Regions from separate parts of the Streptomyces sp. NPDC025638 genome, predicted to be linked through region 2. Evidence: riboswitches for the same ligand, from Rfam matches in the RefSeq annotation. Region 2 holds a riboswitch; the other holds the start of a gene.
What was found. A riboswitch is a leader RNA that binds a small molecule or an ion and turns the genes downstream of it on or off. The one in region 2 is predicted to bind glycine.
Positions count from the first base shown of each region.

Region 1: another riboswitch for glycine. It lies ahead of gcvT (glycine cleavage system aminomethyltransferase GcvT); the one in region 2 lies ahead of gcvP (aminomethyl-transferring glycine dehydrogenase).

Region 1 is NZ_JBVHLX010000021.1:59,504-63,911, reverse strand. It holds gene ACZ4EG_RS39020 (enhanced serine sensitivity protein SseB) at 1-492, opposite strand, end outside; gene ACZ4EG_RS39015 (AAA family ATPase) at 559-1,227, opposite strand; glycine riboswitch at 1,404-1,500, shown strand; glycine riboswitch at 1,501-1,617, shown strand; gene gcvT (glycine cleavage system aminomethyltransferase GcvT) at 1,693-2,811, shown strand; gene gcvH (glycine cleavage system protein GcvH) at 2,934-3,311, shown strand; gene glyA (serine hydroxymethyltransferase) at 3,326-4,408, shown strand, end outside.
Region 2 is NZ_JBVHLX010000004.1:648,945-653,352, reverse strand. It holds gene ACZ4EG_RS13985 (DNA polymerase IV) at 1-1,141, shown strand, start outside; gene ACZ4EG_RS13980 (PRC-barrel domain-containing protein) at 1,253-1,624, opposite strand; glycine riboswitch at 1,739-1,834, shown strand; gene gcvP (aminomethyl-transferring glycine dehydrogenase) at 2,010-4,408, shown strand, end outside.

The DNA of each region.
Region 1 (4,408 bases), on a different contig from region 2:
CTGCCAGTCGGGTTCGAAGAGGCGGACGCGGCCGCCGGTCGAGGGGCCGTCGAGTTCGGTGCGCCCCGCCCGGCACAGCTCGGCGACCGCCTCCGGCGGAAGCGGGACGCCGACCACGCCGTCCGGGTTGATCGCGAGGCCGACCTGCGGGGGCAGACCGCGGACGAACTCCACGGCGGGGGCGATGGTGTACGACATGTGGGAGCCGACGACCTGGCGGAACTGCTCCTCGGAGCTGAACACCGGGACGTACACCTGGCCCTCGATCTCCATCGTGGGCAGGTCCAGGGGACCGCTGTTCGGGCCGCCGCCGTTGGGCAGCGGGATCCATACGAAGCTGCGGCTCAGGACCTCGACGATCCGGGCGCCGGCCGACGGCACGCCGAGGGACGCCGACAGCACCTCCTCCAGCTCGTTGCCGGGCCATCCGCCGTGCGGATGGGGGTGCGCCTGTGCCGGGAAGTCCGTGGGGAAGTCCGCCGGGAAGTCCATCTGCCTACCGCCTGCTGGGAACCACTGGTATGGCTGGAAAGGCTAGCGGGTACCGGTGACCCGGTTTCACCGCGCGAAGCCGATCCGGTGCAGGACGTCCGCCGCGGCCCGGTCCAGCAGCACCGCCGAGCCGCAGCCCGGGGGCAGCTCGCCCCGCTCCACCGTGCGCAGGAGGCGGGCGGCGGCCCTGCGGTGGCGCAGGAAGGCGTAGCGGGAGACACCGCGGCCGCGCTCGCGCTGGCCCTCCAGTGCGGTGTCCGCGGTGACGTCGAGCAGCAGCAGGTGCAGGGTGCCGCCACGGCGGCGGGCCTCGCGGGCCAGCCATTCGCGCACCCATGTCTGGGCACCGCAGTCGTGCACGACGACCCCCTCGCCCGAGCGCAGGGCGCGGCGCAGCCCGGCGTAATGGGCGAGGCGGACCAGGGGGCGGTAGACCGCGTACGGCAGCAGGCGGGGCATGCGGGCGTCCCAGCGGTCACGGGTGTCCTGGGAGTCGATGCGCGCGCCCCGGACCGCACGCCTCATCAGGGTGGACTTGCCGCTGCCCGGCAGGCCGGTGATCACGACCAGGTCGCCGGGGCCGAAGAGCAGGCCGTGCGGGCTGTGGCCGGCGCGGTCGCGCAGATCGCGGACGACCGGTGCCGGGCGCTCGTCGCAGCGTCCGCGGGCCGAGGCGGTGGGCCGCTTCGGCAGGGCCATGCCCGTGGTCGTGGCGTACGCCGTGGTCCTGTTCACCGTGATCGTCCTCCCCTTGGGCTCGGAGATCCCCTGCCCGTCGAGTGTAAAGAGAAGGTAATGCCTGGTGTCTCGCGTTTTCGTGCGCGTACTGCCACAGCCCGGTTACAGAAGCCGACCTGCCGCGCGCGGGCGAGGCGTGCAATGATGTGGCCGCCAACTGCATACCGGCCGTTTGAATCCGCGCGGGAGAGTCCTCGGCAGCACTGCCGGGGCGCCGAAGGAGCAAGTCCCTCCCTTGAATCTCTCAGGCACCGTTACCGCGCGGGCGAGGCACATCTGAAAAGCGGGCCGCCGTGACGGTGGCCCCACCCAAGGTGCAAGCCGTGGTCGTCCCGGACAGGGGTGGTCATGGCGAACCTCTCAGGTTCCGATGACAGATGGGGAGGAACGACCTCGCCCTCCCCCACGCTCGAATTCGGCTCGCGCGGGGGGACCCCCATCGCCTTGGGAGACAACCGACCGATGAGCAGTACCGAACTCCGTCATACCGCGCTCGATGCGCTGCATCGCTCGCTCGGTGCGACCATGACCGACTTCGCCGGCTGGGACATGCCGCTGCGTTACGGCTCCGAGCGCGACGAGCACATCGCCGTGCGCACGAAGGCCGGACTCTTCGACCTCTCGCACATGGGCGAGATCACGGTGACCGGCGCGGAGGCGGCCAAGTTCCTGAACTTCGCGCTCGTCGGCAACATCGCCTCCGTCGGGGTGGGCCGCGCCCGCTACACCATGATCTGCCAGGCCGACGGCGGCATCCTGGACGACCTGATCGTCTACCGGCTGGGCGAGACCGAGTACATGGTCGTGGCCAACGCCTCCAACGCCCAGGTGGTCCTGGACGCACTGCTGGAACGTTCGCCCGGCTTCGACGCCGAGGTCCGCGACGATCGCGACGCCTACGCGCTGATCGCCGTCCAGGGCCCCGAGTCCCCCGGCATCCTGAAGTCGCTGACCGATGCCGACCTGGACGGCCTGAAGTACTACGCGGGCCTGCCCGGCACCGTCGCCGGTGTCCCCGCGCTGATCGCCCGTACCGGCTACACCGGCGAGGACGGCTTCGAGCTGTTCGTGAAGCCGGAGCACGCCGTCGAGCTGTGGCAGGCACTGACCAAGGCCGGCGAGGGCGTCGGTCTGGTCCCCTGTGGCCTGTCCTGCCGTGACACGCTCCGCCTGGAGGCGGGCATGCCGCTGTACGGGCACGAGCTGACGACCTCCCTCACGCCCTTCGACGCCGGACTCGGCCGGGTGGTGAAGTTCGAGAAGGAGGGCGACTTCGTGGGGCGCGAGGCGCTCACCGAGGCCGCCGCCCGCGCCGAGCAGAACCCGCCGCGCGTCCTGGTCGGCCTGGTCGCCGAGGGACGCCGGGTCCCCCGCGCGGGGTACGCGGTCGTCGCCGGCGGCGCGGTGATCGGCGAGGTCACCTCGGGTGCCCCCTCCCCCACGCTGGGCAAGCCCGTCGCGATGGCCTACGTCGACGCGGCGCACTCCGCGCCCGGCACGGCAGGCGTCGGCGTGGACATCCGCGGCAGCCACGAACCGTACGAGGTCGTGGCACTGCCCTTCTACAGGCGCCAGAAGTAGAGACTGATCACCGGGGCCCTCGCCCCGCCTGCTTGTGATGCCGGGCACATCACCCCGCTCACCTGCGGTTTCAGTACTCCCCCAGTCATCAGCACATCCCCGCGTACAGGAGAATTCAGGCCATGAGCAACCCCCAGCAGCTGCGCTACAGCAAGGAGCACGAGTGGCTGTCGGGCGCCGAGGACGGCGTCTCGACGGTCGGTATCACCGAGTTCGCGGCCAACGCGCTCGGCGATGTCGTCTACGCCCAGCTCCCCGAGGTCGGCTCCACGGTGACCGCGGGCGAGTCCTGCGGCGAGCTGGAGTCCACGAAGTCTGTCTCCGACCTGTACTCGCCGGTCACGGGTGAGGTCACGGAGGTCAACGAGGACGTCGTCAACGACCCCTCCCTGGTGAACTCGGCCCCCTTCGAGGGCGGCTGGCTGTTCAAGGTACGCGTCACGGACGAGCCGGCCGACCTGCTCTCCGCCGACGAGTACGTGGCCCACACCGCCGGCTGAGGAGTCGTAGACGTATGTCCGTCCTGAACACGCCCCTGCACGAACTCGACCCGGACGTGGCCGCCGCGGTCGACGCCGAGCTGCTGCGCCAGCAGTCCACCCTGGAGATGATCGCCTCGGAGAACTTCGCTCCGGTCGCGGTCATGGAGGCCCAGGGCTCGGTCCTCACCAACAAGTACGCCGAGGGCTACCCGGGCCGCCGCTACTACGGCGGCTGCGAGCACGTCGACGTCGCCGAGCAGATCGCCATCGACCGGGTCAAGGAGCTGTTCGGCGCCGAGTACGCCAATGTGCAGCCGCACTCGGGCGCCTCGGCCAACCAGGCCGCGCTCTTCGCGCTGGCCCGGCCCGGCGACACCATCCTCGGTCTGGACCTGGCGCACGGCGGTCATCTGACCCACGGTATGCGGCTGAACTTCTCCGGCAAGCAGTTCGACGTGGTCGCCTACCACGTGGACGAGGCCGGCCTGGTCGACATGGCCGAGGTCGAGCGGCTCGCCAAGGAGCACCGCCCGAAGGTGATCATCGCGGGCTGGTCGGCGTACCCGCGGCAGCTGGACTTCGCCGAGTTCCGCCGGATCGCCGACGAGGTCGAGGCGTATCTGTGGGTCGACATGGCGCACTTCGCCGGTCTGGTCGCCGCGGGTCTGCACCCGAACCCGGTCGAGTACGCCGATGTCGTCACCTCCACCACCCACAAGACGCTGGGCGGCCCGCGCGGCGGCATCATCCTCGCCAAGAAGGACTTCGCGAAGAAGCTGAACTCCTCCGTCTTCCCGGGCTTCCAGGGCGGTCCTCTGGAGCACGTGATCGCGGCCAAGGCGGTCTCCTTCAAGGTCGCCGCCTCGGAGGACTTCAAGGAGCGCCAGCGCCGTACGGTCGAGGGCGCACGGATCCTCGCCGAGCGGCTCACCGCGGCCGACGCCCGCGAGGCCGGGGTCAACGTCCTGACCGGCGGCACCGATGTGCATCTGATCCTGGTCGACCTGCGCGAGTCCGAGCTGGACGGTCAGCAGGCCGAGGACCGCCTCCACGAGGTCGGCATCACGGTCAACCGGAACGCGGTCCCGAACGACCCGCGTCCGCCCATGGTGACC
Region 2 (4,408 bases):
CAGCGAGCAGGTGATGGGGCTGCTGCGGGAGCTGTCCCCCCTGGTGGAGCCGCTGAGTCTGGACGAGGCGTTCATCGATCTGGAGGCCGGGGGAGCGGCCTGGGACGAGGAGTCCGCGCGGCTGGCCGGGGCCAAGCTGCGCACGGACATACGGGCCGTCACGGGGCTCACCGGGTCGGTGGGGCTCGCGGCATCGAAGATGCTCGCCAAGATCGCCTCCGAGCAGGCCAAGCCGGACGGGCTGGTGCTGATCGAACCGGGGACCGAGCGGGCGCTGCTGGGCCCCATGTCGGTGCGGACGCTGCCGGGGGTCGGCCCGGCGACGGGGGACCACCTCCGCAGAGCCGGGATCACCACGGTCGACGAGATCGCCGAGGCGGGTGAGGACGAGCTCGTACGGCTGCTGGGCAAGGCTCATGGGCACGGGCTGTACGCCATGGCGCTGGCGCACGACGAGCGGCCCGTGGTGGCCGAGCGGGAGACCAAGTCGGTCTCGGTCGAGGACACGTACGACGTGGACATCCACGACCGGCTCAGAGTGGGTCTTGAGGTGCAGCGGCTCGCCGAGCGGTGCGTGCGGCGGCTGCGCGGGGCCGGGCTGTCGGGGCGGACCATCGTGCTGAAGGTGCGGCGGTACGACTTCTCCACGCTCACCCGGTCCGAGACGCTCCGCGGGCCCACGAACGATCCGGCGGTGGTGCGGGAGGCCGCCGCGCGGCTCCTCGACTCGGTGGACACGACGGGCGGTGTACGGCTGCTCGGCGTGGGCGTCTCCGGGCTCGCCGACTACACACAGGAGGACCTCTTCGCGCAGGCGGCGGGCGAGCGGGCCGACGCGGCGCCGGAGGAGAGCGTGGGCGAGCCCGCGCCGGAAAGCCCGGCGCCCGTCGAGCGGCACTGGTCGCCCGGTCATGACGTGCGGCACACCGAGTACGGACACGGCTGGGTGCAGGGCAGCGGTCTTGGGCGGGTCACCGTGCGCTTCGAAACGCCGGACTCGGAGCCCGGGCGGGTGCGGACGTTCCGGGTCGACGACGCGGACCTGGAGCCGGCGGATCCGTTGCCGTTGGTCCAGGGAGTGGGGGAGGGAGAGCCGGAGCGGAGCACGGGCGAGCCTCGGGCCGCGACCACGCCGCTGTGAGGCGGCCGCCGGGACCCGGACGGGTTGCCGGAGCGTGGGACGGGCGCGGACAGGCCCGGAGGCTGCTCAGGCCCGCCGTGTCGCCTCCTCGGTCACCCCACTCGTTCGGCCTCAGTTCTCGTCCGTGCCTGCCAGGTTGCCGAAGTCGTGGTCGGGGAGGCGGGGCGGTGGGGCCACGTCCAGGCCGTAGTGGTGGTAGAGCTGGAGCTCCTGCTCCGGGGAGAGATGGCGGCCGACGCCGAAGTCGGGCGCGTCCTTGATGAGGGCTCGGTCGAACGGGACGTGGAGGGTGCCCTCGACCAGTTCACTGGGCTCCAGCGGCACGAAGGCGTCCCGCGAGAACAGGCCGGTGCGTATGGCCGCCCACTCCGGCACGCCGGTCGCGTCGTCGAGGTACACCTCGTCGATCGTGCCGATCTTGGTGCCATTGCGGTCGAACGCCTTGCGGCCGATCAGGTTGCGCGGATCGATGTCGGTCTGCACGGGCCCTCCACATGGTCGCAACTCATCCGTAAGCACTACAAAAGAGCACAATCAAGGAGGCGGCCACTCGAAGGCCCGGGCGTTGACCTCGCTGGTAGTCTTGCAAGCGGCTGCTGACCCCGTGCGGGAGAGTCCTCCGGACATCACCGGAGGCGCCGAAGGAGCAAATCCTCCCCGGAATCTCTCAGGCTCACGTACCGCACGGACGAGGTCACTCTGGAAAGCAGGGCGGGTGTCGACGGCTTCCGCTCTCACCGACGGTGAAAGCCGGTGCCTTCGGGCGACCCGGTGAAGCTCTCAGGTTGAGATGACAGAGGGGGAGGCCGTCGGGGTACCCGTGCCGGGGTGCCCCTCGAAGGTCGCGTCAGACCAGGAGGCCTCCGCAATGACCGCCCAGCGCATTCCGCTCACCGAGCTCGAACAGGGCATCCCCTTCGAACAGCGCCACATCGGGCCCGACCAGGAGGCGCGGGCCAAGATGCTCGCGCACGTCGGTTACGGCTCGCTCGACGAGCTCACCGCCGCCGCGGTGCCGGATGTGATCAAGAACGCCGACGCGCTCGACCTGCCGGGTGCCCGGACCGAGGCCGAGGTGCTCGCCGAGCTGCGCTCGCTCGCCGACCGCAACCAGGTGCTCGGCTCGATGATCGGACTCGGGTACTACGGGACCTTCACCCCGCCCGTCATCCTGCGCAACGTCATGGAGAACCCCGCCTGGTACACGGCCTACACGCCCTACCAGCCGGAGATCTCCCAGGGGCGCCTCGAGGCCCTGCTGAACTTCCAGACCATGGTCGCCGACCTCACCGGCCTGCCGACCTCCGGCGCCTCGCTCCTCGACGAGGGCACGGCCGCCGCCGAGGCGATGGCGCTGTCCCGGCGCATGGGCAAGAACAAGAAGGGCCTGTTCCTGGTCGACGCGGACGCGCTGCCGCAGACCATCGCCGTGATCGAGACGCGTGCCGAGCCGGCCGGTGTCGAAGTCGTGGTCGCCGACCTCAGCGACGGCATCCCGGCCGAGATCGCCGAGCGCGAGATCAACGGCGTGCTCGTCCAGTACCCGGGTGCCTCCGGTGCCGTACGGGACATCAAGCCGGTCATCGACCAGGCACACGAGCTCGGCGCGCTCGTCACCGTCGCCGCCGACCTGCTCGCCCTGACCCTGCTGGTCTCGCCGGGCGAGCTCGGCGCGGACATCGCCGTCGGTACGACCCAGCGCTTCGGCGTGCCGATGGGCTTCGGCGGACCGCACGCGGGCTACATGGCCGTGCGCGAGAAGTTCGCGCGCAGCCTGCCCGGGCGCCTCGTCGGCGTCTCCGTCGACGCCGACGGCCACAAGGCCTACCGGCTCGCCCTGCAGACCCGTGAGCAGCACATCCGCCGCGAGAAGGCGACCAGCAACATCTGCACCGCGCAGGTGCTGCTGGCGGTGATGGCGGGCATGTACGCCGTCTACCACGGGCCGGAGGGCCTCAAGGCCATCGCGCGCCGCACCCACCGCTACGCCACGATCCTCGCCGAGGGCCTCAAGGCCGGCGGTGTCGAGATCGTCCATGGCGCCTACTTCGACACGCTGACCGTCAAGGTCACCGGCCGCGCCGACGAGATCGTCGCCGCCGCCCGGGACAACGGCGTCAACCTCCACCGGGCCGACGCCGACCACGTCTTCATCGCCTGCGACGAGACCACCAACCGGGCCCAGCTGGCCGCCGTGTGGTCGGCGTTCGGCGTCGAGGGCGACATCGAGGCGCTGGACGCGGCGACGGCGGAGGCCCTGCCGGGCGCGCTGCTGCGCTCCGACGCCTACCTCACCCACCCGGTCTTCCGCGAGCACCGCTCCGAGACCGCGATGCTGCGCTACCTGCGCAAGCTGGCCGACCGCGACTACGCGCTCGACCGCGGCATGATCCCGCTCGGCTCCTGCACCATGAAGCTGAACGCGACCACCGAGATGGAGCCGGTCACCTGGCCCGAGTTCGGTCAGCTGCACCCCTTCGTACCGGCCGAGCAGGCCGAGGGGTTCCTCACGCTCATCCGTGAGCTGGAGGAGCGCCTCGCCGAGGTCACCGGCTACGACAAGGTCTCCCTGCAGCCCAACGCCGGCTCCCAGGGCGAGCTGGCCGGTCTGCTGGCCGTCCGCGGCTACCACCGTGCCAACGGCGACGAGCAGCGCACCATCTGTCTGATCCCGTCCTCCGCGCACGGCACCAACGCCGCGAGCGCCGTGATGGCCGGGATGAAGGTCGTCGTCGTGAAGACCGCCGAGGACGGCGAGATCGACGTCGAGGACCTGCGGGCCAAGATCGAGCAGCATCGCGACGAGCTCGCCGTGCTCATGATCACGTACCCGTCCACCCACGGTGTGTTCGAGGAGCACGTCGCCGACATCTGCGCCCAGGTGCACGAGGCGGGCGGCCAGGTCTACGTGGACGGCGCCAACCTCAACGCCCTGGTCGGTCTCGCCAAGCCCGGCCACTTCGGCGGTGACGTCTCCCACCTCAACCTGCACAAGACCTTCTGCATCCCGCACGGCGGCGGTGGTCCCGGCGTCGGCCCCGTGGGCGTACGGGCGCACCTTGCGCCGTACCTGCCGAACCACCCGATGCAGCCCGCGGCCGGCCCGGAGACGGGCGTCGGACCGATCTCGGCGGCGCCGTGGGGTTCCGCCGGCATCCTGCCGATCTCGTGGGCCTACGTCCGGCTCATGGGCGGCGAGGGGCTCAAGCGGGCCACGCAGGTGGCCGTGCTGAGCGCCAACTACGTCGCCAAGCGTCTGGAGCCGCA